3 regions of the Pseudescherichia vulneris genome follow, and region 2 is predicted to be linked to each of the others. Evidence: predicted binding sites of a transcription regulator. Region 2 holds the regulator's gene; each other region holds the start of a gene.
The links. Region 2 encodes LexA, which represses DNA repair genes until DNA is damaged. Its sites were predicted from a motif close to TNCTGTATGTACATACAGNA; they were not measured.
Positions count from the first base shown of each region.

Region 1: the regulator LexA is predicted to act here: its motif matches at 6,929-6,948, upstream of dinB (DNA polymerase IV).
Region 3: the regulator LexA is predicted to act here: its motif matches at 2,767-2,786, upstream of FN633_RS09740 (YebG family protein).

Region 1 is NZ_LR607338.1:25,396-33,361, forward strand. It holds gene dnaQ (DNA polymerase III subunit epsilon) at 1-719, shown strand, start outside; tRNA gene FN633_RS00060 (tRNA-Asp) at 852-928, shown strand; gene FN633_RS00065 (amidohydrolase) at 1,014-1,787, opposite strand; gene fadE (acyl-CoA dehydrogenase FadE) at 1,899-4,358, opposite strand; gene lpcA (D-sedoheptulose 7-phosphate isomerase) at 4,595-5,176, shown strand; gene FN633_RS00080 (class II glutamine amidotransferase) at 5,223-5,990, shown strand; gene dpaA (peptidoglycan meso-diaminopimelic acid protein amidase) at 5,961-6,704, opposite strand; gene dinB (DNA polymerase IV) at 6,980-7,966, shown strand, end outside.
Region 2 is NZ_LR607338.1:3,654,604-3,662,569, forward strand. It holds gene FN633_RS15140 (conjugal transfer protein TraF) at 101-1,417, opposite strand; gene zur (zinc uptake transcriptional repressor Zur) at 1,773-2,288, shown strand; gene FN633_RS15150 (CsbD family protein) at 2,367-2,576, opposite strand; gene lexA (transcriptional repressor LexA) at 2,832-3,440, opposite strand; gene FN633_RS15160 (diacylglycerol kinase) at 3,549-3,917, opposite strand; gene plsB (glycerol-3-phosphate 1-O-acyltransferase PlsB) at 4,047-6,470, shown strand; gene ubiA (4-hydroxybenzoate octaprenyltransferase) at 6,505-7,374, opposite strand; gene ubiC (chorismate lyase) at 7,377-7,883, opposite strand.
Region 3 is NZ_LR607338.1:2,278,007-2,285,972, forward strand. It holds gene ptrB (oligopeptidase B) at 1-1,190, opposite strand, end outside; gene FN633_RS09730 (tellurite resistance TerB family protein) at 1,275-1,934, opposite strand; gene yebF (protein YebF) at 2,030-2,377, opposite strand; gene FN633_RS09740 (YebG family protein) at 2,443-2,751, opposite strand; gene purT (formate-dependent phosphoribosylglycinamide formyltransferase) at 2,883-4,070, shown strand; gene kdgA (bifunctional 4-hydroxy-2-oxoglutarate aldolase/2-dehydro-3-deoxy-phosphogluconate aldolase) at 4,077-4,718, opposite strand; gene edd (phosphogluconate dehydratase) at 4,757-6,568, opposite strand; gene zwf (glucose-6-phosphate dehydrogenase) at 6,828-7,966, opposite strand, start outside.

The DNA.
Region 1 (7,966 bases), 3.6 Mb from region 2:
TTACACGACAGATCGTCCTTGATACGGAAACCACCGGTATGAACCAGATCGGTGCCCACTATGAAGGACATAAGATTATTGAAATCGGCGCGGTAGAGGTAATCAACCGTCGTCTAACCGGCAATAACTTCCACGTCTACCTCAAGCCGGATCGGCTGGTGGATCCGGAAGCCTTTGGCGTGCACGGGATTGCAGATGAATTTTTGCTGGATAAGCCGCTGTTCAGCGACGTCGCCGATGAGTTTATCGACTATATTCGCGGCGCTGAGCTGGTGATCCACAACGCCTCGTTTGATATTGGCTTTATGGACTATGAGTTCAGCAAGCTGAACCGGGGCATTCCTAAAACGGACACCTTCTGTAAGGTGACCGATAGCCTGGCGATGGCCAGGAAGATGTTCCCCGGCAAGCGTAACAGCCTGGATGCACTCTGCTCGCGCTATGAGATAGATAACAGCAAGCGAACGCTGCACGGGGCGCTGCTCGATGCCCAGATCCTCGCTGACGTCTTCTTAATGATGACGGGTGGGCAGACCGCAATGGCGTTCTCCGTTGAGGGTGAAAACCAGCAGGCGCAGGGCGAGGCCACTATTCAGCGCGTTGTACGCCGGGCCAATTCGCTCCGCGTGGTGCTAGCCAGTGATGAAGAAGTGATGGCGCATGAGTCGCGTCTCGATCTGGTGCAGAAGAAGGGCGGTTCGTGCCTGTGGCGGGCCTGAAACCTCTTGTTTTGTGGATAAAAACAGCGCCTGGGCGATTTTTGCAGCAAACGATTCAAAAGCCGTGAAAAAGCGTTGACGGCGTGCAAGGCAATACGTAATATTCGCCTCGTTCCCCAGGGAACACAACGCGGAGCGGTAGTTCAGTCGGTTAGAATACCTGCCTGTCACGCAGGGGGTCGCGGGTTCGAGTCCCGTCCGTTCCGCCACTATTCAGAAGGCCTGAGTCAGCAATGATTCAGGCCTTCGTCGTTTTCGCTTTTCAAACGGGCGATTTCGCACCCGTGAGTGACATCACTTCTCCAGCGTAAAGGGATCGGCATCCTGCCAGGCCGGAAACTTTTCGCGATAATCGTTCAGCGCGGCCAGCGACAGCTCGGCATCGATACGCGTAGCCTGATGCGGCTCGGCGGTCGCGAGGATCTCACCCTGCGGGCTAACAATGCGACTGTCGCCGCGGTAGTGATGCCCATTGCCATCGGTGCCAACGCGGTTACAGCCTGCAACGTAGGCCTGGTTCTCAATGGCGCGTGCCACCAGCAGCGCCTGCCAGTGCAGCGAACGCGGCGCAGGCCAGTTAGCCACGTACAGGGCCAGGTCGTAGTCGTTGCGGTTGCGTGACCAGACCGGGAAGCGCAGGTCATAGCAGACCAGAGGCAGAATGCGCCAGCCGCGCCACTCAAAGACTACGCGCTCGGTACCGGCCTCGTAGTGGTGATGCTCATCGGCCATGCGAAATAGATGACGCTTATCGTAGCTGTGCACCTTTCCCTCTGGCTCAACCAGCAGGAAGCGATTTACCGGCCCGCGCTCGCTCTGCAGCGCTGCGCTACCGGCCACCAGAGCATTTGTCTGCTGCGCTTTGGCCTGCATCCATGCAACGACTTCACTTTGCGGCAGTGACTGCTGCGCGGCCTGCATAGCAAAACCCGTCGTGAACATCTCCGGTAGAACGATAACGTCGCGCCCGATAATCGTTTCCAGTTGGCGATCGAAGTGCCGCAGATTAGCCGGACCATCCATCCAGACCAGCGGCTGTTGCAACAGCGTAATTTTAAAACCAGGCACGATGAGTCTCCCCATTTTTGTAGCGTCCGAACACTCTACCACGGCAAAACGCGAATGTGTGCCAATAAAAAACCCTGCCCGGAGGCAGGGTCGGATGCAGCATAGATAAGGTTACGCGGCTTCGATTTTACGCACTTTTTCCGGCAGCATAGGGAGCAGGGGCTTGACCGGCTGGGTAGCCAGCGCGTCTGCCTCAAAATCATCCACGTTGATACTGCGCAGGCGGCTCTCTTCGGCTTTGGTCAGGATCCGCGCTTCGTCAGCACTGATGATCCCTTTATCCAGCGCCTCGTTGGCCAGCGCGTCAAGACGGGTAAACGGCAGGTTCTTACCGAACTCTTTACAGATGCGCTGGTGGATCGGATCCGCAGCCATCACGTCCAGCAGGGCCTCTTCCAGCAAGCCAACCGGGTTATGCTCGCTGGCGGTCAGGTACTGACCGCGGCCAATGCGGGAGCGAGTGGCACATGGCGTTTGCAGGATCTTCGCCACGGCATGGTCCAGCTTGTCCGACGGGGCAAGATAGTGACGCCCGGTAGGGAAGATGGTTGCGCGGAGCAGGGCGGCAACGCCACGGTTCGGGAAGTTCGCCAGCAGGTCGTCCATCGCCTGCTCTGCTTTATAGATCGCATCCTGCACGCCCCAGTGAACCAGCGGCAGATCGGCTTCGTGACGGCCTTCATCGTCGTAGCGTTTCAGCGTCGCGCTGGCGAGGAAGATCTGGCTCAGAATATCCCCCAGACGCGCCGAGATACGCTCCCGACGTTTCAGGCTGCCGCCCAGCACCGCCATCGAGACATCCGACAGCATCGCCAGGTTGGCGCTCAGGCGGTTAAGATGCTGATAGTAGCGGCGGGTTGCATCTCCGGTTGGCGTGCTGCTGGTCAGGCCGCGAGTCAGGCCAAGCCAGAAGCTACGCACCGTGTTGCTGCCCACGTGGCCGATGTGTTTGAACAGCAGCTTATCGAAGGCGTTAAGATCGTTGCTCTGGGCAGCGGCCATCTCATCCAGTACGTAAGGGTGGCAGCGGATCGCCCCCTGGCCGAAGATCATCATGCTACGGGTAAGGATGTTGGCCCCTTCCACGGTAATCGCGATCGGTGAGCCCTGGTAGTTGCGGGCAAGGAAGTTGCCCTCGCCGAGCATAATGCCTTTGCCGCCGGCGATATCCATAGCATCAATAATCGACTGCTGACCACGGTGGGTACAGTGATATTTGACGATAGCAGAAAGTACCGCCGGTTTTTCACCGAGTACGATAGCGTAGGTGATCAGCGAGGCAGCGGCATCCATCACATAGGCGTTACCGGCAATGCGCGCCAGCGGCTCTTCGATCCCCTCCATCTTGCCGATAGCAATGCGGAACTGGCGGCGAATATGCGCGTAAGCACCGATACCCATCGCAGCGGACTTCAGGCCACCGGTAGAGTTAGACGGCAGGGTAATGCCGCGACCCACTGACAGGCACTCAACCAGCATCCGCCAGCCCTGACCGGCCATTTTGGGCCCGCCGATGATGTAGTCAATCGGCACAAAGATATCCTGACCACGGGTCGGACCGTTCTGGAAAGGAACGTTAAGCGGGAAGTGGCGACGGCCAATCTCCACGCCAGGCGTGCTGGTAGGGATCAGCGCACAGGTAATGCCCAGCTCTTTTTCGCCGCCCAGCAGTTTTTCCGGGTCGGAGAGTTTAAATGCCAGACCCAGCACGGTCGCGATGGGGGCCAGCGTGATATAGCGTTTGTTCCAGGTCAGGCGCATACCGAGTACTTGCTCACCCTGCCACTCGCCCATGCATACCACGCCGGTATCTGGGATAGCACCGGCATCGGAACCCGCTTCCGGGCTGGTCAGCGCAAAGCAAGGGATCTCGTCCCCACGGGCCAGACGCGGCAGATAATGGTTTTTCTGCTCTTCGGTACCGTAGTGTTGCAGCAGTTCGCCCGGGCCTAAAGAGTTAGGCACGCCGACGGTGATGGCCAGAATACCGGAGACGCCGGAGAGCTTCTGCAGCACGCGAGACTGGGCATAGGCCGAGAACTCAAGGCCGCCGTACTCTTTTTTGATGATCATCGCAAAGAAGCGATGCTCTTTCAGATACGCCCACAGTTCGGGAGGCAGGTCGGCCATCTCATGGGTGATCTGAAAATCATTTGCCATGCGGCAGGCTTCTTCCACCGGCCCGTCGATAAACGCCTGCTCTTCGGCCGTCAGGCGCGGCTGCGGGTAACTATGCAGCTTTTTCCAGTCCGGATTGCCACGGAACAGATCGCCTTCCCACCAGGTGGTTCCGGCATCAATGGCCTCTTTCTCGGTGCGCGACATCGGCGGCATCACCTTGCGGAAGCCACGAAACGCCGGAGCGGAGATCATCGATTTACGCATGGCGGGCAGATTAAACGGTACGAGGATAATGGCGAGCGGTACCAGCACCCAGATGGACCACAGGCCGGAGACGCCGAGCGCGGCGGTCCAGGCCAGCAGGATCAGGCTACTTAAAAACAGGCTGACGCGGTGGTAGAACAGCGCGCCAATCAATACGACTGTTGCGATAAGACTCAAAATCATCATAAACAATTGCTCCCTGGCTTGTAGGAGGTCTGACCACTTTGGATGTTATTGTTGTAGTGGATGCCACTATATTTAGCAATGTGTTTACAAAGTAATTACAACCTGGTTCACATTGTTGATGATGATGAGAGCACGGATACCTAAAACGCCCGGTGATATGTATGGCTTTAGCTTCTCGCGTGTGGTGCTATCCGGTAAACTGCGCACGTAAAATTCATCTATTCGAAGGACATCTTATGTACCAGGATCTGATTCGTAACGAACTGAATGAAGCGGCGGAGACGCTGGCTAACTTTCTGCAGGATGACGCCAATATTCACGCTATCCAGCGCGCCGCGGTGCTGCTGGCCGACAGTTTCAAAGCCGGTGGCAAAGTGCTCTCCTGCGGCAACGGCGGTTCACACTGTGATGCGATGCATTTTGCCGAAGAGCTGACCGGTCGCTACCGCGAGAACCGTCCGGGCTACCCGGCTATTGCTATCTCTGACGTCAGCCATATCTCCTGCGTCGGTAACGACTTCGGTTACGACTACATCTTCTCCCGCTATGTAGAAGCGGTAGGCCGTGAAGGCGACGTGCTGCTGGGCATCTCCACCTCCGGCAACTCCGGCAACGTCATCAAAGCGATCGACGCGGCGCGCGCGAAAGGCATGAAGGTGATCACCCTGACCGGCAAAGACGGCGGCAAAATGGCCGGCAGCGCCGACATTGAGATCCGTGTTCCGCACTTTGGCTATGCCGACCGCATTCAGGAAATTCATATCAAAGTGATCCACATCTTGATTCAGCTGATTGAAAAAGAGATGGTGAAGGCTTAAGACGTCGTACGGGGGCGCGGCCCCCGATAAGCTGTGGAGGTGTTGTATGTGCGAACTGCTCGGGATGAGCGCCAATGTGCCTACCGATATTTGCTTTAGTTTTACCGGGCTGGTTCAGCGGGGTGGGGGAACCGGGCCGCACAAAGACGGCTGGGGCATCACCTTTTACGAAGGCAAAGGCTGTCGCACGTTCAAAGATCCACAGCCCAGCTACAACTCTCCGATAGCGAAACTGGTTCAGGACTACCCAATCAAATCGTGTTCGGTGGTGGCCCATATTCGCCAGGCCAACCGGGGAGAGGTGTCGCTGGAGAATACCCACCCCTTTACCCGCGAGCTGTGGGGACGCAACTGGACCTACGCCCATAACGGGCAACTGACGGGGTACAAAACGCTGGAGACCGGCAACTTCCGCCCGGTGGGCGAGACCGACAGCGAGAAGGCGTTTTGCTGGCTACTGCATAAGCTTACTGCGCGCTATCCGCGTACGCCGGGCAATATGGCGGCGGTGTTTAAGTACATTGCCTCGTTGGCGGGGGAACTGCGCGAGAAGGGCGTGTTCAATATGCTGCTGTCGGACGGACGCTACGTGATGGCGTTCTGCTCAACGAATCTGTTCTGGATCACCCGTAGAGCGCCGTTTGGCGTAGCCAAGCTGCTGGATCAGGATGTTGAGATCGACTTTCAAAAAGAAACCACGCCGAATGACGTGGTCTCTGTGATTGCTACTCAGCCGCTGACCGGCAATGAAACCTGGCACAAGATCATGCCGGGAGAGTGGGTGCTATTTTGTCTCGGGGAGCGTGTAGTTTGATGCCAGCTGAGGCTGGATCGCGCCGCTGTTGTTAAGCGGCTTGCTCACCACGTAACGACCATCCACCACCGAGACGACCGGCGGCTGGTGGAGGGTATTAAAGTAGTCATAGCCAGGCTTCAGCTGCTTCCAGAAGTCTGCATAGTATGAGTTCTTGTGACGCGCCATGTTGGCGTCGGTCATGCGGAACGGATAGATGCTGACCTGCACGCCTTGTTGGCCAAAGACCAGTGCGCCGGTGACGAACTGGAAGATCTCATCGATGCCGTTATCGGTCATGGCGTAGCAGCCCACCGAAACACAGGCCCCGTGGATCATCAGGTATTTTCCTTCATAGCCGTGCGAGCGATCGTAGGCATTAGGGAAGCCGATGTTGATCGCCTTATAGAAGCGGCTATCTGGCTTAAGCTGGCTGCGCTGAACGGTATAGAACCCTTCCGGACTTTTGAAATCGCCCTGACGCTGTTTCGGACCGAGGCCGCCGGAGTAGTTACAGATCTTGTAGCTATCCATCAGCTGGTACTGCTCGCCCATCTTGACGTACAGCTCAAGCGTGCGCTCTTCCTTGAAGATCTGGATATAGACCGGGGAACCCATTAACTGCTGCTTATATTCTTTACTAACGGGTGTTGTTGAGCTGTTGCTGCTGAGCAGGCCGGCAAACGAGATGCACGGTATTGTAAGCATCGCAATGAATAATGCGATTATGCGCATACTACTTGTTCCTTGATAAAGCGGTTACCATATTGCCAGGACGGCAAAAGAGATCCGAAATCAGACTAATCTGTATTAGGAGCGCTCACATTATCACCCCCGTATTTTTTCGCAAGCCCGCCATGCGGAGTTTACAAATTGTTTTGCTCAGGCCTCATCATACCGCTATTCAAGAGCGTTGGCTAAGCTTGTGCATAAGCGGTGCTTCTCATTTTATCGGCAAAGGCTGTATACTTATCCAGTGAGGGCAGAGACTTCCCAGGCAAACTAAGCAGATGCGAAAAATAATACATGTTGATATGGACTGCTTTTTCGCAGCGGTTGAGATGCGCGACAATCCCGCCCTGCGAGATATCCCTATCGCTATCGGCGGAAGCCGCGAGCGGCGGGGCGTCATCAGCACCGCGAACTACCCGGCGCGCAAGTTTGGCGTACGCAGCGCGATGCCTACTGGAATGGCACTTAAGCTCTGCCCGCATCTCACTCTGCTGCCGGGGCGCTTCGATGCCTATAAAGAGGCCTCGCGCCATATTCAGGCCATCTTCTCCCGCTACACCTCGCGCATTGAACCTCTCTCGCTGGATGAAGCCTTTCTCGACGTGACCGACAGCGTGCACTGTCACGGCTCCGCCACCCTGATGGCCCAGGAGATCCGCCAGAGTATCTTCAACGAGCTGCAGCTCACCGCCTCAGCGGGCGTTGCGCCGGTTAAGTTTTTGGCCAAGATCGCCTCCGACCTGAACAAGCCCAACGGCCAGTACGTCATTACCCCGGACGAGGTGCCCGCCTTTCTCAAGACGCTGCCGCTGGCGAAGATCCCAGGCGTAGGTAAAGTCTCGGCAGCAAAGCTGGAGGATCTCGGCCTGCGCACCTGCGAGGACGTGCAGAAGAGCGATCTCGCCATGCTCCTCAAGCGCTTCGGCAAATTTGGCCGCGTGCTCTGGGAGCGCAGCCAGGGGATCGACGAGCGGGAGATCACCGGCGAGCGGCTGCGTAAGTCGGTGGGCGTGGAGCGCACGCTGGCAGAGGATATTCACGAGTGGGAGGAGTGCGTGGCGATTATCGAGCGCCTCTACCCGGAGCTGGAGCGGCGGCTGGCGGCCGTTAAGCCGGATCTGCTGATCGCTCGCCAGGGGGTGAAGCTTAAGTTTAATGATTTCCAGCAGACGACGCAGGAGCACGTCTGGCCGCAGCTGAATAAAGAGGATCTGATTGCCACTGCCCGCAACGTGTGGGATGAGCGGCGCGGCGAACGCGGGGTG
Region 2 (7,966 bases):
TAACAAGCATTTTAATGTACTCAGTACACCTTATGATATGTCAGGAGAGAAGTAATTTGAACAGCACGCCGGAGGCATTGCGCCTCCGGCGGGAAGAGCATTAGAACGTCAGGCTGAGCTGCGCGCCTGCGCCCCAGGTTTCATCTTCACCGTACAGACCCATCAGGTCGACGTGAACGCGGTTAAACGGCGCAAAACCGATACCGGCGGTGGCGACGTTGCTGTCGTCCCCTTTCACATCTGCACGGTAGCCTGCACGCACCGCCAGCCAGTCAAGCGGACGTACTTCGGCACCCACGCCAACGTATTGGGAAGCCTCTTCGCTCTTAAAGCCTTTGGTCTCGGTGACATCGCCGTCGGCGCTGAGGGTCACCAGGTCCGTATGCCAGGCCACGCCTGCGGTCACCACCGGGCTGATCTGGTAGGTATCTTTGTAGTTGCGTACTTCCCCAGTACGGCCGTTGCGGATTTGGATATCTTTAGTATCGATATCGCGGGAGATCAGGTTCTGCCCGCTCAGGCCTACGGTCCAGTTATCACCAAAGTCAGCGGCAATACCGGCATCAACGTTGAAGCCGGTATCGTCGTTACGGTAGCGGCTGCTGTTGAAGTCGCTGCTGTCGTAGTCGTAGATAGAGGTGGTGTAGTTGAACAGCCAGGTCTTTTGCAGCTTCGGCGTCACGCCGATAGAGACCGGTACGTCGCCAAACTGGAACTGACGCGCCACGGCCACGCCGTAGTCGGAGACGATAGCGGCCCGTCCAGAAGCGGTGGAGTTCAGGTTACGGGTGATCTCATCCGAGCCGGCAGGAGAGAGTGCAGCGTTCAGCGCCACGCCTGCCGCGACCAGATCGCTGTTTTGAATATTGCGCAGGTAGTCAACATCCTGCTGATCGATGGCGGAACTCACGCGAGCATGCGCATACGCTTTGGTCACGAACGCAAAAGAGAGAACATCGTTGGGAATGCTTACCGCAATGCCCGCTGCGGCATTAGCGTGCGCCGTTTTACCCTTCAGGAAATCCAGCTCGTCAGCAAGATCGCCCGCTGCACCCTGGAACTGATCGATAGTGCCCAGCGGATTGGCAATAATCTGCGCCGTAGTCAGGTTATCAATAACATCATCGTAATAGTCGACTTTGTCGTTGATATCATCGATTTCGTCCTGCAGATTGTCTTTATCGCTAATCTGTGCCTGGACGCTCGGCAGGATAACGGTCACGTTATCATCTGGTTTGGCCTTGGCCAGCAGCGCCGGGTTAATCAGTACGCCGCTGCCGTAGCTGGCGGATGCAACACCGGTTCCGCCCATCGCATCGCTACGCGCTTCTGCCCATGTATTCGCTGCCCCTGCCTGAGTGACTACCCCAAAAGAGACCGCAAGTGTTACCACCGAAAGCTTAAAAATTTTTTTCACAGTTTGCCCTGTCTTATTGATCAAAGGTCGATTTATGCCCTGCCAGTTATCGCCTGGCGAGAGGTGAACTATTGCTGTGAAAAGCGATGCTAAATGCAGCTAATTCGTTTTTTTACCTGCAAGAGGATATTTTTATTCGTAACAATCTGCGTCTTTTTATAAACGCTCTTTACTTATAGAGGAGGAAATTCAATTCGGGAAGTTTTTCTGCTTCGAGAGGTGAAAATTTCAGGAAAATGCCAAGGGTAAGCTCAGCCTTGCGGGCGGAAGGAGCGCTCCGATCTCGGCGTTTGCCGCAGGATATGGTAAAGTAGCGGTTTCAACGTTATTACATTACGTCACTTGAGGATGCCCAATGGATAAGACCACTTCGCAGCAGATGCTGGCACATGCTGAAACGCTGTGCGCGCAGCGCAACGTGCGCCTGACCCCGCAGCGCCTTGAGGTTTTGCGCCTGATGAGCCTGCAACAGGGTGCGATCAGCGCCTATGACTTACTCGATCTTTTGCGCGTATCTGAGCCACAGGCCAAGCCGCCGACGGTTTACCGCGCCCTCGACTTCCTGCTGGAGCAGGGATTTGTGCATAAGGTTGAGTCGACAAACAGCTACGTGCTGTGTCACCTCTTCGATCAGCCTACGCATACGTCGGCAATGTTCATTTGCGATCGCTGTGGCGTAGTGAAAGAGGAAGCGGCTGAGGGCGTAGAAGATATTATGCACGCGCTGGCGGCAAAGATGGGCTTTGCGCTACGGCATAATGTCCTAGAGGCGCACGGGCTTTGTGCCGCATGTTCGGAAGTGGAAGCCTGCCGTCATCAGGGCGAATGCCAGCACGATCACAGCATTTTAGTGAAGAAAAAACCGCGTTAATGTAGGGATAGAAACAGAAGATAGGTCGGTACATCCTTGTACCGTCGGGTAGGGCATCCAGGCTGTTAATCTAAGAGATTACCAGCGATACTCGTTACGGGTTTCCCATTCGCCAACTTCTTTCTCGGCCTGGTCTTTCTGATAACCGTAACGTTCTTGAATTTTACCGACCAGCTGGTCGCGCTTACCTTCAATAACGGTCATGTCATCGTCCGTTAATTTGCCCCATTGCTCTTTCGCTTTACCTTTGAACTGTTTCCAGTTACCGCCGACTTCGTCTTTATTCATAATGGTATCCTCATCATCGTTCGGTGTTGAATAGCAATATTCGTTGGTCCTTCGTTACGTTCGTTATCTGCTGAACGTGATAATAATTGTAGCTAAGGATTTTCCAGGGTGAGATTTATTCGGAATATTTAACCATTCAGAGGCGCACAAACGACAGGAAGACAAGGTTAAAAAAGAGGTATAAAACGCGGGAGCAAAAAGTAGATTAAGCGCTGTGACAGAATAAAAGGAACTGCCACAGGCACTTATAGGATATCAGAGCCATTCGCCGTTGCGAATAACGCCAACCGCCAGCCCTTCAATACTGAAGTTCTGCTGACGCAGGTCAACAACGATAGGATCGAAGTCGCTGTTTTCAGGCAGCAGCTGTACGGTGTTGCCCTGCTTTTTCAGCCGCTTTACCGTGACTTCATCATCGATACGCGCCACGATCACCTGACCGTTACGCGCTTCCTGCGTTTTATGCACTGCCAGCAGATCGCCATCCATAATGCCGATATCTTTCATCGACATCCCGCTAACCCGCAGCAGGAAATCGGCGCTGGGCTTAAACAGGGATGGATCGACCTGGTAGTGACCTTCAATATGCTGCTGCGCCAGAAGCGGCTCACCGGCAGCGACGCGCCCAATCAGCGGCAGACCATCTTCCTCTTCCTGCAGCAGTCGGATCCCGCGCGATGCGCCGGAAACAATCTCAAGAACGCCTTTACGCGCCAGCGCTTTCAGGTGTTCTTCCGCCGCGTTTGGCGAACGGAATCCCAAACGCTGCGCAATTTCAGCACGCGTCGGCGGCATGCCGGTCTGGCTGATGTGATCGCGAATGAGATCAAACACCTCTTGCTGCCTGGCTGTTAACGCTTTCATCCCGCCCCCTGGGTGTATATACAGTTATGCTGTGAGTATATACAGCAAAAACTGTTTTTGAAACCAAATTTTGAGCAAAATCGCCGCGCAAGCCCGATTTTGCGCGCCTTAACGGTAATGTGACCAGAGCAGCATGCCCCAGGTTGCCAGCGCGAGCAGAATAGACATCAGCACCGCCGCCGAGCCCATGTCTTTGGCCCGGCCCGAAAGCTCATGAAAATCAGTGCCAATACGGTCGACAACCGCTTCGATCGCGCTGTTCAGGATCTCCACTATCATTACCAGCACAACGGACCCAATAAGCAGCACGCGGGTAATGGCGTCTACGTCGAGCCAGCAGGCGATGACAATGGCGAGGATCACCGCGACGGACTCCTGGCGGAAGGCGGCTTCGTTAAGCCATGCCGCACGAACACCCTTCCATGAGTACCCTGCGGCTTTAATGATTCGGGTTAAACCAGTGGTATTATTGGCCATCAAAAGAACCTTTTTACGTAATTATCGTCAATGTCTATGCGAGCGTACCGAGGTACAAAAGATATTCTGCGCGCTTTCTGATATTCTTGCGGCGCAATGGCATTATTAACCAGAGGCTTCACATTGTTTATGTCCGGCTGGCCACGAATTTACTACAAATTACTGAATTTACCATTAAGCGTGTTGGTAAAAAGCAAGTCGATTCCGGCAGAACCTGCCCAGGAACCTGGACTCGATACCTCACGCCCTATTATGTACGTTTTGCCTTATAACTCGAAGGCAGACTTACTGACGTTGCGTGCTCAGTGTCTGGCACATGAGCTGCCCGACCCGCTGGAGCCGCTGGAGATCGACGGCGCGCTGCTGCCGCGCTACATCTTTATCCATAGCGGCCCGCGTGTTTTTAGCTGGTACACGCCGAAAGAAGACTCCGTCAAGCTGTTCCATGACTATCTGGATCTCCACCGTAACCACCCGGATCTGGACGTGCAGATGGTGCCGGTATCGGTGATGTTTGGCCGCTCGCCGGGGCGCGAAAAAGGCGAAGTTAACCCGCCGCTGCGCATGCTGAACGGCATCCAGAAGTTTTTTGCCGTCTCCTGGCTGGGCCGCGATAGCTTTGTGCGCTTCTCTCCGCCGGTCTCCCTGCGCCGGATGGCTACTGAGCATGGCACGGACAAGATCATCGCCCAGAAGCTGGCCCGCGTAGCGCGTATGCATTTTGCTCGCCAGCGGCTTGCCGCCGTGGGCCCGCGCCTGCCGGCACGCCAGGATCTCTTTAATAAGCTGCTGGCATCAAAAGCAATTGCCCGCGCGGTAGAAGACGAAGCGCGCAGCAAAAAGATCTCTCATGAGAAAGCGCAGCAGAACGCCATCGCCCTGATGGAGGAGATAGCGGCCAACTTCTCCTATGAGATGATCCGCCTGAGCGACCGTATCCTTGGCTTTACCTGGAACCGGCTCTATCAGGGCATCAACGTGAATAACGCCGAGCGGGTCCGCCAGCTGGCGCACGACGGCCATGAAATTGTCTACGTGCCCTGCCACCGTAGCCACATGGACTACATGCTGCTCTCCTACGTCCTCTATCATCAGGGACTGGTACCGCCGCATATCGCCGCCGGGATTAACCTTAACTTCTGGCCTGCCGGACCGGTTTTCCGCCGCCTCGGGGCGTTCTTTATTCGCCGTACCTTCAAGGGCAACAAGCTCTACTCGACGGTGTTCCGTGAGTACCTGGGCGAATTGTTCAGCCGCGGCTACTCCGTGGAGTACTTCGTCGAGGGCGGACGCTCACGTACGGGGCGTCTGCTGGATCCAAAAACCGGCACCCTGTCGATGACCCTGCAAGCCATGCTGCGCGGCGGCACGCGCCCTATCACCCTTGTACCGATTTATATCGGCTACGAGCACGTGATGGAGGTGGGTACCTACGCTAAAGAGCTGCGCGGAGCGACCAAAGAGAAAGAGAACGTCTTTCAGATGCTGCGCGGCCTGAGCAAGCTGCGCAACCTTGGCCAGGGCTACGTTAACTTTGGCGAGCCGCTTCCGCTGATGACCTGGCTCAATCAGCATGTGCCGGAGTGGCGCGAGTCGATCGATCCGATTGAGGCGATACGCCCGGCCTGGCTGACGCCGACCGTTAATACCATCGCTGCCGATCTGATGGTGCGCATTAACAACGCCGGTGCGGCAAACGCCATGAACCTTTGCTGTACCGCGCTGTTGGCCTCGCGTCAACGATCGCTGACCCGTGAGCAGCTGACCGAGCAGCTGGACTGCTATCTCGACCTGCTGCGCAACGTGCCCTACTCGCCTGATGCCACCGCCCCGGCGGCAAGCGCCAGCGAGCTGATCGCCCACGCGCTGCAGATGAACAAGTTCGAGGTAGAGAAAGACACCATCGGCGACATCATTATCCTGCCGCGCGAGCAGGCGGTGCTGATGACCTATTACCGCAACAACATCGCGCATATGCTGGTCCTGCCCTCTCTGATGGCAGCCATCGTGACCCAGCATCGCCAGATCTCGCGCGAAGAGCTGCTGCGCCACGTTGACGTGCTCTATCCGATGCTGAAAGCGGAGCTGTTCCTGCGCTGGGATAACAGCGAGCTGCCAGAGGTGTTGAACGTGCTGATCGCCGAGATGGTGCGCCAGGGGCTGCTGGTAGATAAAGACGAGCGTCTGTATCTCAACCCGCAGCGCTCACGCACCCTGCAGCTGCTGGCAGCGGGCGCACGCGAGACTCTCCAGCGCTACGCCATTACCTTCTGGCTGCTGAGTGCTAATCCGGCCATTAACCGTGGCACGCTGGAGAAAGAGAGCCGCACCCTGGCCCAGCGCCTGTCGGTGCTGCACGGGATCAACGCGCCAGAGTTCTTCGATAAGGCAGTGTTTAGTACCCTGGTGCTGACGCTGCGCGATGAAGGCTATATCAGCGATACGGGCGATGCCGATCCGGCTAAAACCATGCAGGTCTATCTCCTGCTGGCGGATCTGGTGACGCCTGACGTGCGATTGACCATCGAGAGCGCGACGCAGGCGGAAGCGTAATAGTGAGGCCCGGCACACTTGCCGGGCCTCTTTTTTAGGGCAGGTAACTCACCGCCAGCCCAACAAACAGTGCCAGGCCCACGTAGTTATTGTTCAGGAAGGCTTTGAAACAGGCGTCGCGATCGCGATGCACAATCATCTTCTGTTGCCAGATAAACAGCGCCCCTGCTACCGCAATAGAGGCATAGAAGGCCCAGCCCAGACCGTTCAGCCAGCCCACCGCTGCCATCAGCACTAGCACCAGCACCTGCAAAATGCCGACGATCAGCTTATCGTGACGACCAAAGAGAATAGCCGTCGATTTAATGCCGATCTTAACGTCGTCGTCCCGGTCCACCATCGCATAGAGCGTATCGTAGGCCACCGCCCACAGGATGTTGGCGAAGAACATCAGCCAGCAGCTCAGGGGAACCGACTCGCTCACGGCGGCAAAGGCCATGGGAATCGACCAGCCAAAAGCAGCACCCAGCACCACCTGCGGCAGGTGGGTATAGCGCTTCATGAAGGGATAAGTCCAGGCCAGCGCCAGTGCGGCTATCGACAACAGGATGGTCATCAGGTTGAGGGTCAGCACCAGCATAAACGCGAGCAACACCAGCACGATAAACAGGTTACGCGCCTCTTTTTCGCTCACCGCGCCGCTCGGCAGCGGTCGGTTGGCAGTGCGCTTCACGTGGCCGTCAAACTTGCGGTCAGCATAGTCGTTCACCACGCAGCCAGCGGCGCGCATCAGCCAGACCCCGGCGATAAACACCACGAGGATCCCCAGCGGCGGCACGCCCGGCGTCGCCACCCACAGCGCCCACAGGGTGGGCCATAGCAACAGCAGCGCGCCAATTGGCTTGTCCGTGCGCATTAAGCGGTGATAAGCCAGCAGCTTACCCTGCGTAAGACTCCACTCCATTTCTACTCCTCTCGATACAGCGGCGATGCAGGTAAAAACAGCTCCGTCAGCAGCAGCGGCTTGCCGCCGAGGCGCAGCCGGGAGCGGCGTCCCCAGAGATCGGCGTGACGGCCTATTTCAATAAAATCACGGGTTAGGGTTGATGAGGTAAAGAGATAGCGTCCCAACGGCGTATTGCCTAGCCGCTGTAGCGCCAGCTCCGGACCGGACAGGGTTGACTCCGGCACTACCGTACGCCCAGCCAGCCAGGGCTTGCCGTCGGCACAGAGCAGGATCTCCCGCAGCCAGTAGCGGGATGCCTCGGGCAACAGCGGGCGCTCTTCCGGCACCTCATCGGCGGTGACAAACGCCTCTCTTATGAGCGTAACACTCACCTGACGACCCTGCTGTTCAAAACGCTTGGTCATTGAATCTTCCAGCAGTAGCCAGTCAAGCAGGTGCGGTTCAAGGGCGGGGATGTCGTCAAAATAGCGCAGTGCGCGCAGCTGCGTTAGCGCAGGGTGTGGCATGCCTTACTCTCCGGTACATAACGTAGCAACAGTGTATCGCAGAACAGGCAGATCGGGAAAAAGGGTGCACCGGTGAAGGTGCA
Region 3 (7,966 bases), 1.4 Mb from region 2:
TCACCGGTATCCATATCCAGCTCAAATAGCGTATCTGGCGTCGTCATAGAGGAGTAGCCATAGCGTAGCCGGGAGGTTTCCGGCTCGGGATTATAGGCCAGCCAGGTCACATAGGCCGGATCGTCAAAGGCGATACCGGTCACTTCGCGGGTTTTACGGTTGATCTGCCGCAGACTGGTTAAGCCACGCTGGCGCTCTTCCACCACCAGCCAGTCGGTAAACAGCGTAAAGCCCTCCAGCATAATGTGATCCCGGGGCGGGATCAGCACCTCCCACTGCTTATCATTACGCACCTTAGTGCGATAGAGACCGAAGTTTTTCCCTTCGCGGTTTGAGCGCAGATAGAACGTGTGCTGGTAGTGGTCGAGGTTGTACTCGTGATCTTTGCGCCGGGGCAGAAACATGATCGGCTGGGCATCCGGCAGCTCGGCATCCAGCAGCAGACATTCGCTGGTGGTGGCGCTGGCCAGATAGATAATCACATAGTGCTGGGAGGTCGTCTTATGCAGGCTGACGTAGTAGGTCTCGTCCTTCTCCTCGTAGACCAGCTCATCCTGGCAGGCAGGCGTACCGATGGTGTGTCGCCATACCTGATAAGGCAGCAGCGTTTTGGCATGCTTGCGCACGTAGTAGAGCGTTTCGGAGTCGTTGATCCAGACGAAGTCAGGCGTGACGTTATCCAGCATCTCTGGATACCAGTTCCCGGTTTCCAGATTACGAAAACGCAGGCCATACTGCCGCCGGGAGAGGTAGTCCTCTGCCAGCGCCATGATCTTATTATCTGGCGACACGGCAAGCCCGCCCAGGGTATAGAACTCACTGTGAGCGGCCCGCTTGTTGGCATCCAGCAGCACCTGCCACTCATCCCACTCGCTGCTGAGCACCGACTGGCGCTGATAGATGGCGTACTCGCATCCCGGCTCATAGACGTGCCGGTAGCGGTAGCCGTTGCGGGTGTAGGAGGCGGAAACTTCGCGCTGGGGAAGTCGGTCGACAATCTCTTTAAGCAGGCGCTCCTGTAACACCTGCTGCGAGGCCATGATGTCGCGCCCGTAGTCATTCTCCTGGTGCAAATAATCCAGGACATCCTGATCCGAACGCGTATCGTCGCGCAGCCAGTAGTAGTCGTCTGTTCGCATATCGCCATGCAGAGTCATGACGTGCGGTACTGTTTTTGCTTTTGGTGGCATAGCGTTATCTTTTCAGTTTACACCCTATAAGGGTGGCAAAACCCACGCATGTTGCAAGCGAAACGCGCCACCAACGCGTGTAAGCTAGCCTGGCAGCGCGCTTTTTTGCGCTTTCAAGTCCTGTTCAATGCCGTCGCGCACGTCCTGGGGGATCTTCAAGGCATCACCGAGGGCGTTAAGATAGCTACGCTCCATAAAGTGATCGATATCGATAGCCGCACAGCTGAGGAAGTACAGCTCCAGCGCCTCCTCCTCGTTACGCACGTCACGGGCTAACCGCTGAGGATCGAGCGGCTGCTCGATAGCCTGCGCCACCAGCGCTCTACCCTGCTCCTCAACGCCCGCCTCCCGCATTTGCGCATCGATGGCCTCACGCTCGCGGGCATCAATGTGGCCGTCGCTTTTCGCGGCAAAGACCAGCGCCAGGATCAGACGTTCGGTGCGCACATCCAGCGGCGAGCTCTGCTGACCAAACTGCGGCTCATCCTGGTGCGTACTGCGCACGCGGTCTTTATATTTGTTCCACAGCACCGTGCCGGCAACGGCCCCGCCACCCATCAGCAGCGCGCTGGTTCCATATTTCGTGAGCAGCTTACGGGAAGAGGAGTTCGAGACCAGCAGGCCCGCCAGGCCACCCAGTGCGCCGGGCACCAGCAGCTTGCTCAATCCCTGCCCGTCACCCGATGAGGCGGACGCCCCTTTCTGGCCCAGCAACGACTGCAATTGATTCATCCAGTTAGTCATAGTTCCCCCCGATTATTCTGTGTCAAACCACAGAGTAAGCGAGGGGTTGTCAGGAAATGTCTAAGCTGACTAAAGAAGCGAAAATACGGGGAGGGTTAACGATGGGTATAGACGGCCTTGCCGCCTTTGCAGTCTACCGCCACCTGGTAGTGAATATCGGTGTTTTTACCGCGAACGGTCAGCGGAACGGTCCACTTATCCTCTTGCCCGGTAATCTCTTTGACGTTGACCCAGGCAACGGGATCGGCCTGCCCCAACGTCTCTTGATCGTCGGCCCAGCGCGCAATGCGGTTTTGCTGATAGTCACGCTTGACGCTGGCGGCGATACCGGCGGCATCTAGCCCTTCGCAGCTGGGAAACTTCACTGATTTACTCTTGGCAGCCTGTACGCTAACGCTGCCGGCCAGCAGGGCAAGGCCGAGCAGTAATCCTAATTTGTTCATGCTTATCTCCTGTGCGCATAACCCACACAAAGCATGGTACAAATTACCGGCAGCGCAAGCTGCGGTTAGGCTACTTTGCTACGCTTCGCCGTCGGCATATCCGTTACGGTATCGCTTTTGATTGGCGCGGCATCAGGATCCGGCAGCTTACCGGAGCGGAAGACCGCACTGAGGGTCTCTTTCTGCTCTGCCAGCCACAGCGCCATCTGCTCGCGCTGCGCGTCATCAAACGCAACGGGGGCGTTTACCAGCACGCCTTCCAGTACTTCCGCCAGATCGAGCATTTTGTCGTACGCATCGGCTTCCTTTTTGCTGGCAAAAGACATTTTTTCCTCACCTTCGCGGATTACCACGTATTTGACTTCAACCGCCATAATGCAGCCTCATTTACCTGTTTATTTATACAGTATTATAGTAAGCATTTCCCTGCAGGAATGCAAGCCGAAAAAAGACACGCAAACGTTTTCGTGTATAATAGTCCGAAATTTTTAACCGGGTGGATAGTATGACTTTTTTAGGTACGGCGCTGCGTCCGGCAGCCACGCGTGTAATGCTGTTGGGCTCTGGTGAGCTGGGTAAAGAGGTGGCGATTGAGTGCCAGCGTCTGGGCATTGAAGTGATTGCGGTGGACCGCTATGCAGACGCCCCGGCAATGCACGTCGCCCATCGTTCGCACGTGATCAACATGCTGGACGGCGAGGCGTTAAAAACTTTGGTGGCGCAGGAGAAACCGGATTTTATCGTGCCGGAGATCGAGGCTATCGCCACCGATACGCTGCTTGAGCTTGAGGCCCAGGGCCAGCAGGTGGTGCCCTGCGCCCGTGCCGCGAAGCTGACTATGAACCGGGAGGGGATCCGCCGCCTGGCGGCTGAAGAGCTGGGCCTACCTACTTCAACCTACCGCTTCGCCGACAGCGAAACCGCATTTCAAGAGGCGGTTGCTGCGCTCGGGCTACCGTGCATTATCAAACCGGTGATGAGCTCCTCTGGCAAGGGCCAGAGCTTTATTCGCAGTGCCGATCAGCTACATGATGCCTGGCAGTACGCCCAACTCGGCGGGCGCGCTGGAGCGGGACGCGTCATTGTCGAAGGCGTGGTTAAGTTTGACTTTGAAATTACCCTCCTTACCGTGAGCGCCGTTGACGGGGTGCACTTCTGTGACCCTATCGGCCATCGCCAGGAGGATGGCGACTACCGTGAATCCTGGCAGCCGCAGCAGATGAGCGAGCTGGCTCTCTCCCGCGCCCAGGCCATTGCTCAGGAAGTCGTGCTGGCGCTAGGCGGCTACGGGCTGTTCGGCGTGGAGCTGTTTGTCTGCGGTGATGAGGTGATCTTCAGCGAGGTATCACCGCGTCCACACGATACCGGCATGGTCACGCTGATCTCCCAGGATCTCTCAGAGTTTGCTCTGCACGTACGCGCCTTTATGGGTCTGCCGGTAGGCGGCGTGCGTCAGTACGGCCCGTCCGCCTCAGCGGTGATCCTGCCTGTGTTGAAGAGCGATAACGTGATCTTTGATAACGTGCAGGCGGCGGTGGGTACGGGCCTTCAGCTGCGCCTGTTCGGCAAGCCGGAGATCGATGGCACGCGGCGCTTAGGCGTGGCGTTAGCCACCGGTGAAAGCGTAGAGGATGCGGTAGAGCGCGCGAAACATGCTGCTGCCAGCGTGGTGCCCGTTTTTGTTGGGATATGACAACGATTACTGCTGCGCGCCTTCTACCGCTTCGCGAGCCAGCTTGGTAATGCGATCGTAGTCACCCGCTTCCAGCGCGTCAGCCGGTACCAGCCATGAGCCACCGATGCACAGCACGCTTTTCAGCGCCAGGTAGTCACGGTAGTTCGCCGGAGAGATGCCGCCGGTCGGGCAGAAACGCACCTGCGAGAACGGGCCAGCAATCGCCTGCAGTGCTTTGGTGCCGCCGTTAGCTTCCGCTGGGAAGAATTTGAACTCTTTCAGACCGTAGTCGAGGCCGAGCATCAGTTCAGACACGGTGCTGATGCCTGGGATCAGCGGAATGGTGCCTTCAGTTGCTGCCTTCAGCAGCGGCTCGGTCAGGCCCGGGCTGATAGCAAACTGCGCGCCGGCTTCGGTCACTTCCGCCAGCTGCTGCGGGTTCAGTACCGTACCGGCACCAATGATTGCTTCCGGGACTTCTTTCGCAATGGCGCGGATCGCATCCATGGCGCAGGCGGTACGCAGAGTGACTTCCAGCACGCGAACGCCACCGGCCACCAGGGCTTTCGCCATCGGTACAGCATGTTCCAGTTTGTTCACCACGATAACCGGTACAACAGGACCCGTTTTCAGGATTGCTTCAGCACTCGTTTTCCAATTTTTCATCAGAGTTTTTCTCTCGCCCGATCTAAAAATTAATCAGTTTAAAAAGTGATACAGGTTGCGCCCTGCTCCGCACCGGAGAGCTTTTCACGCAGTGCGCTAAACATTTCGCGGCCAGTACCGACACGCGCGCTACTCAGGTCAGGAATGTGCGGCTGACGTGCAGCAAGCTCGGTTTCATCCACCAGCAGAGTGAGCTCCCCTGTCTGTCCATTTACGCGGATGATATCGCCCTCGCGTACTTTTGCCAGCAACCCGCCATCATACGCTTCTGGTGTCACATGGATCGCCGACGGTACTTTACCTGATGCGCCGGAGAGCCGTCCATCGGTGACTAATGCGATTTTGAAACGGCGGTCCAATAATACACCAAGTGGCGGCATCAGTTTATGTAATTCTGGCATGCCGTTCGCTTTTGGCCCTTGATGTCGGACAACAACCACGCAGTCACGGTCAAGCAGACCGGCCTCAAACGCCGGTAACACGTCGTGCTGGCTCTCAAAAATCACCGCCGGGGCCTCAACGACCTGGTTCTCAACCGGAACGGCAGAGGTTTTCATGACCGCACGTCCCAGGTTACCGCTGAGCACTTTCGTGCCGCCGTGGTGCGAGAACGGCTTGTCGATAGAGGCAATGATCTCACTATCCAGCGAGGCGCTGGCCCCCTCGCGCCAGTCCAGCTCGCCCTCGTTCAGCCACGGCTCAAGGGTATAGCGTGACAGCCCGTGGCCGACCACGGTATTCACATCTTCATGCAGCAGGCCGCCCTTCAGTAGCTCGCGCATCAGCACCGGCACACCGCCCGCCGCCTGGAAGTGGTTGATATCCGCCGGGCCGTTCGGGTAAAGGCGCGCCATCAGGGGAACCACTTCCGAGAGTTCAGAGAAGTCATCCCAGTTGATGATGATACCCGCCGCCCGCGCCATCGCTACCAAGTGCATGGTGTGGTTAGTGGAGCCGCCGGTCGCCAGCAGGGCGACAATGCCGTTAACCACGACCTTCTCGTCGATCATCTTGCCGAGCGGCATCCACTCGTTGCCGTTGCCGGTCAAACGCGTTACCTGGCGTGCGGCCGCCACGGTCAGGGCTTCACGCAGCGGCGCGTCAGGATGGACAAACGACGAGCCCGGCAGCTGCATGCCCATAAATTCAATAACCATCTGGTTGGTATTGGCCGTACCGTAGAAGGTGCAGGTACCAGGGGCATGGTAGGAAGCCGCCTCGGACTCCAGCAGCGCCATGCGGTCCACTTTGCCTTCTGCATAAAGCTGGCGGATCCGCACCTTCTCTTTATTCGGCAGGCCGCTGGCCATCGGGCCTGACGGTACAAACAGCGCTGGCAGGTGACCAAATGACAGCGCGGCCATCGCCAGGCCCGGGACGATTTTATCGCAGACGCCGAGGTAGAGCGCGCCGTCGAACATATTATGCGACAGGCCGACGGCGGCAGACATAGCGATGATTTCGCGGCTAAGGAGAGAGAGCTCCATGCCGTCCTGGCCCTGGGTCACACCATCGCACATGGCCGGGACGCCGCCCGCGACCTGGCCTACGGCGTTAACCGAGTGTAGGGCTTTACGAATAATGTCAGGGTAGCGTTCATAGGGCTGGTGCGCGGAGAGCATATCGTTGTAGGAGGTGATAATGGCGACGTTGTTACGCAGCATGCTTTTCAGCGAGGCCTTGTCCTCCGGCTGGCAGGCGGCGAAACCGTGGGCCAGGTTACCGCAGGCCAGCGACGAACGATGCACGGTATTGCTTTTCGCTTGTTCGATGCGGGCGAGGTAGGCGCTGCGGGTGGCATGAGAACGATCGATAATACGCTTTGTTACCCGTAACAATGTCGAGTTCATAAAGGCTCCTGAAAATGAGGTGTCCCGGACGGCAGCGTAGTCGTGAAAATGATGATGCAAAAACCAGTCATCCACCGCAGGCCGGAGGCAAAATCGCTTCAGCCAGTGTAATAAAAAAAGCGTTACGGGTGAATCCGGGGGCGATGCAAAAGAGTGAAAATTGTGCAGGAATCTGTGTTAGATCATGTTACCGGTAAAATAGAGGAGCATTAAACATAAAAAAACGGCCCCGCAGGGCCGTCTTAACAAGAGGGGTTAGTTACTCGAATTCGTTCCAGGAGCGGCCGTCGCGGGTGATCATGGCCACCGATGCGACAGGACCCCAGGTACCGGCCTGGTAAGGCTTCGGTGACTCGTTATCCATCGCCCAGGCTTCGGTGATGGAGTCGACCCATTTCCACGCCTCTTCTACCTCATCGCGACGCACAAACAGCGCCTGGATGCCGCGCATCGTCTCCAGCAGCAGACGCTCGTAAGCATCGGCTAAATGGGTTTCGTTAAAGGTCTCGGAGTAGCTCAGATCCAGCTTGGTGGTTTGCAGGTTATGCTTGTGATCGAGACCCGGAACCTTGTTGAGGATCTGGATATCCACGCCTTCGTCCGGCTGCAGGCGGATGGTGAGCTTGTTCTGGGGCAGATCCTGCCAGGACTCTTTAAACAGGTTCAGCGGCGGAGTTTTAAAGTAGACCACCACTTCAGAGCACTTGGTCGGCAGGCGTTTGCCGGTACGCAGGTAGAACGGCACGTCGGCCCAGCGCCAGTCGTCGATATCCACGCGGATCGCCACGAAGGTTTCGGTGTTGCTGGTTTTGTTTGCGCCCTCTTCTTCCAGATAGCCCGGGACTTTCTTGCCCTGGGCAAAACCGGCGGTGTACTGACCGCGCACGGTTTTTTCACGCACGTTCGAGCGGTCAATACGGCGCAGGGATTTCAGCACCTTCACTTTCGCATCGCGAATGCTGTCCGCAGAGAGATCCGACGGCGGCGACATGGCGATCATGCAGAGAACCTGGAGCAGGTGGTTCTGGATCATGTCGCGCATCTGTCCGGCCTGGTCGAAATAGCCCCAGCGGCCTTCGATGCCCACCTCTTCCGCTACGGTGATCTCCACGTGGTCGATGGTGCGGTTGTCCCAGTTGTTGACGAACAGCGAGTTAGCAAAGCGCAGCGCCAGCAGGTTCAGCACCGTCTCTTTACCGAGGTAGTGGTCGATACGGTAAACCTGGCACTCTTCAAAGTACTCGCCCACCTGGTCGTTGATTTCACGGGAGGTGTCGAGGGAGGTGCCCAGCGGTTTTTCCATCACCACGCGCGCGGGTTTGGCGTTGAGTTTTGCTTCACCCAGGCCTTTGCAGATAGCGCCAAAGGTGCTCGGCGGCATGGCGAAGTAGTTGATGG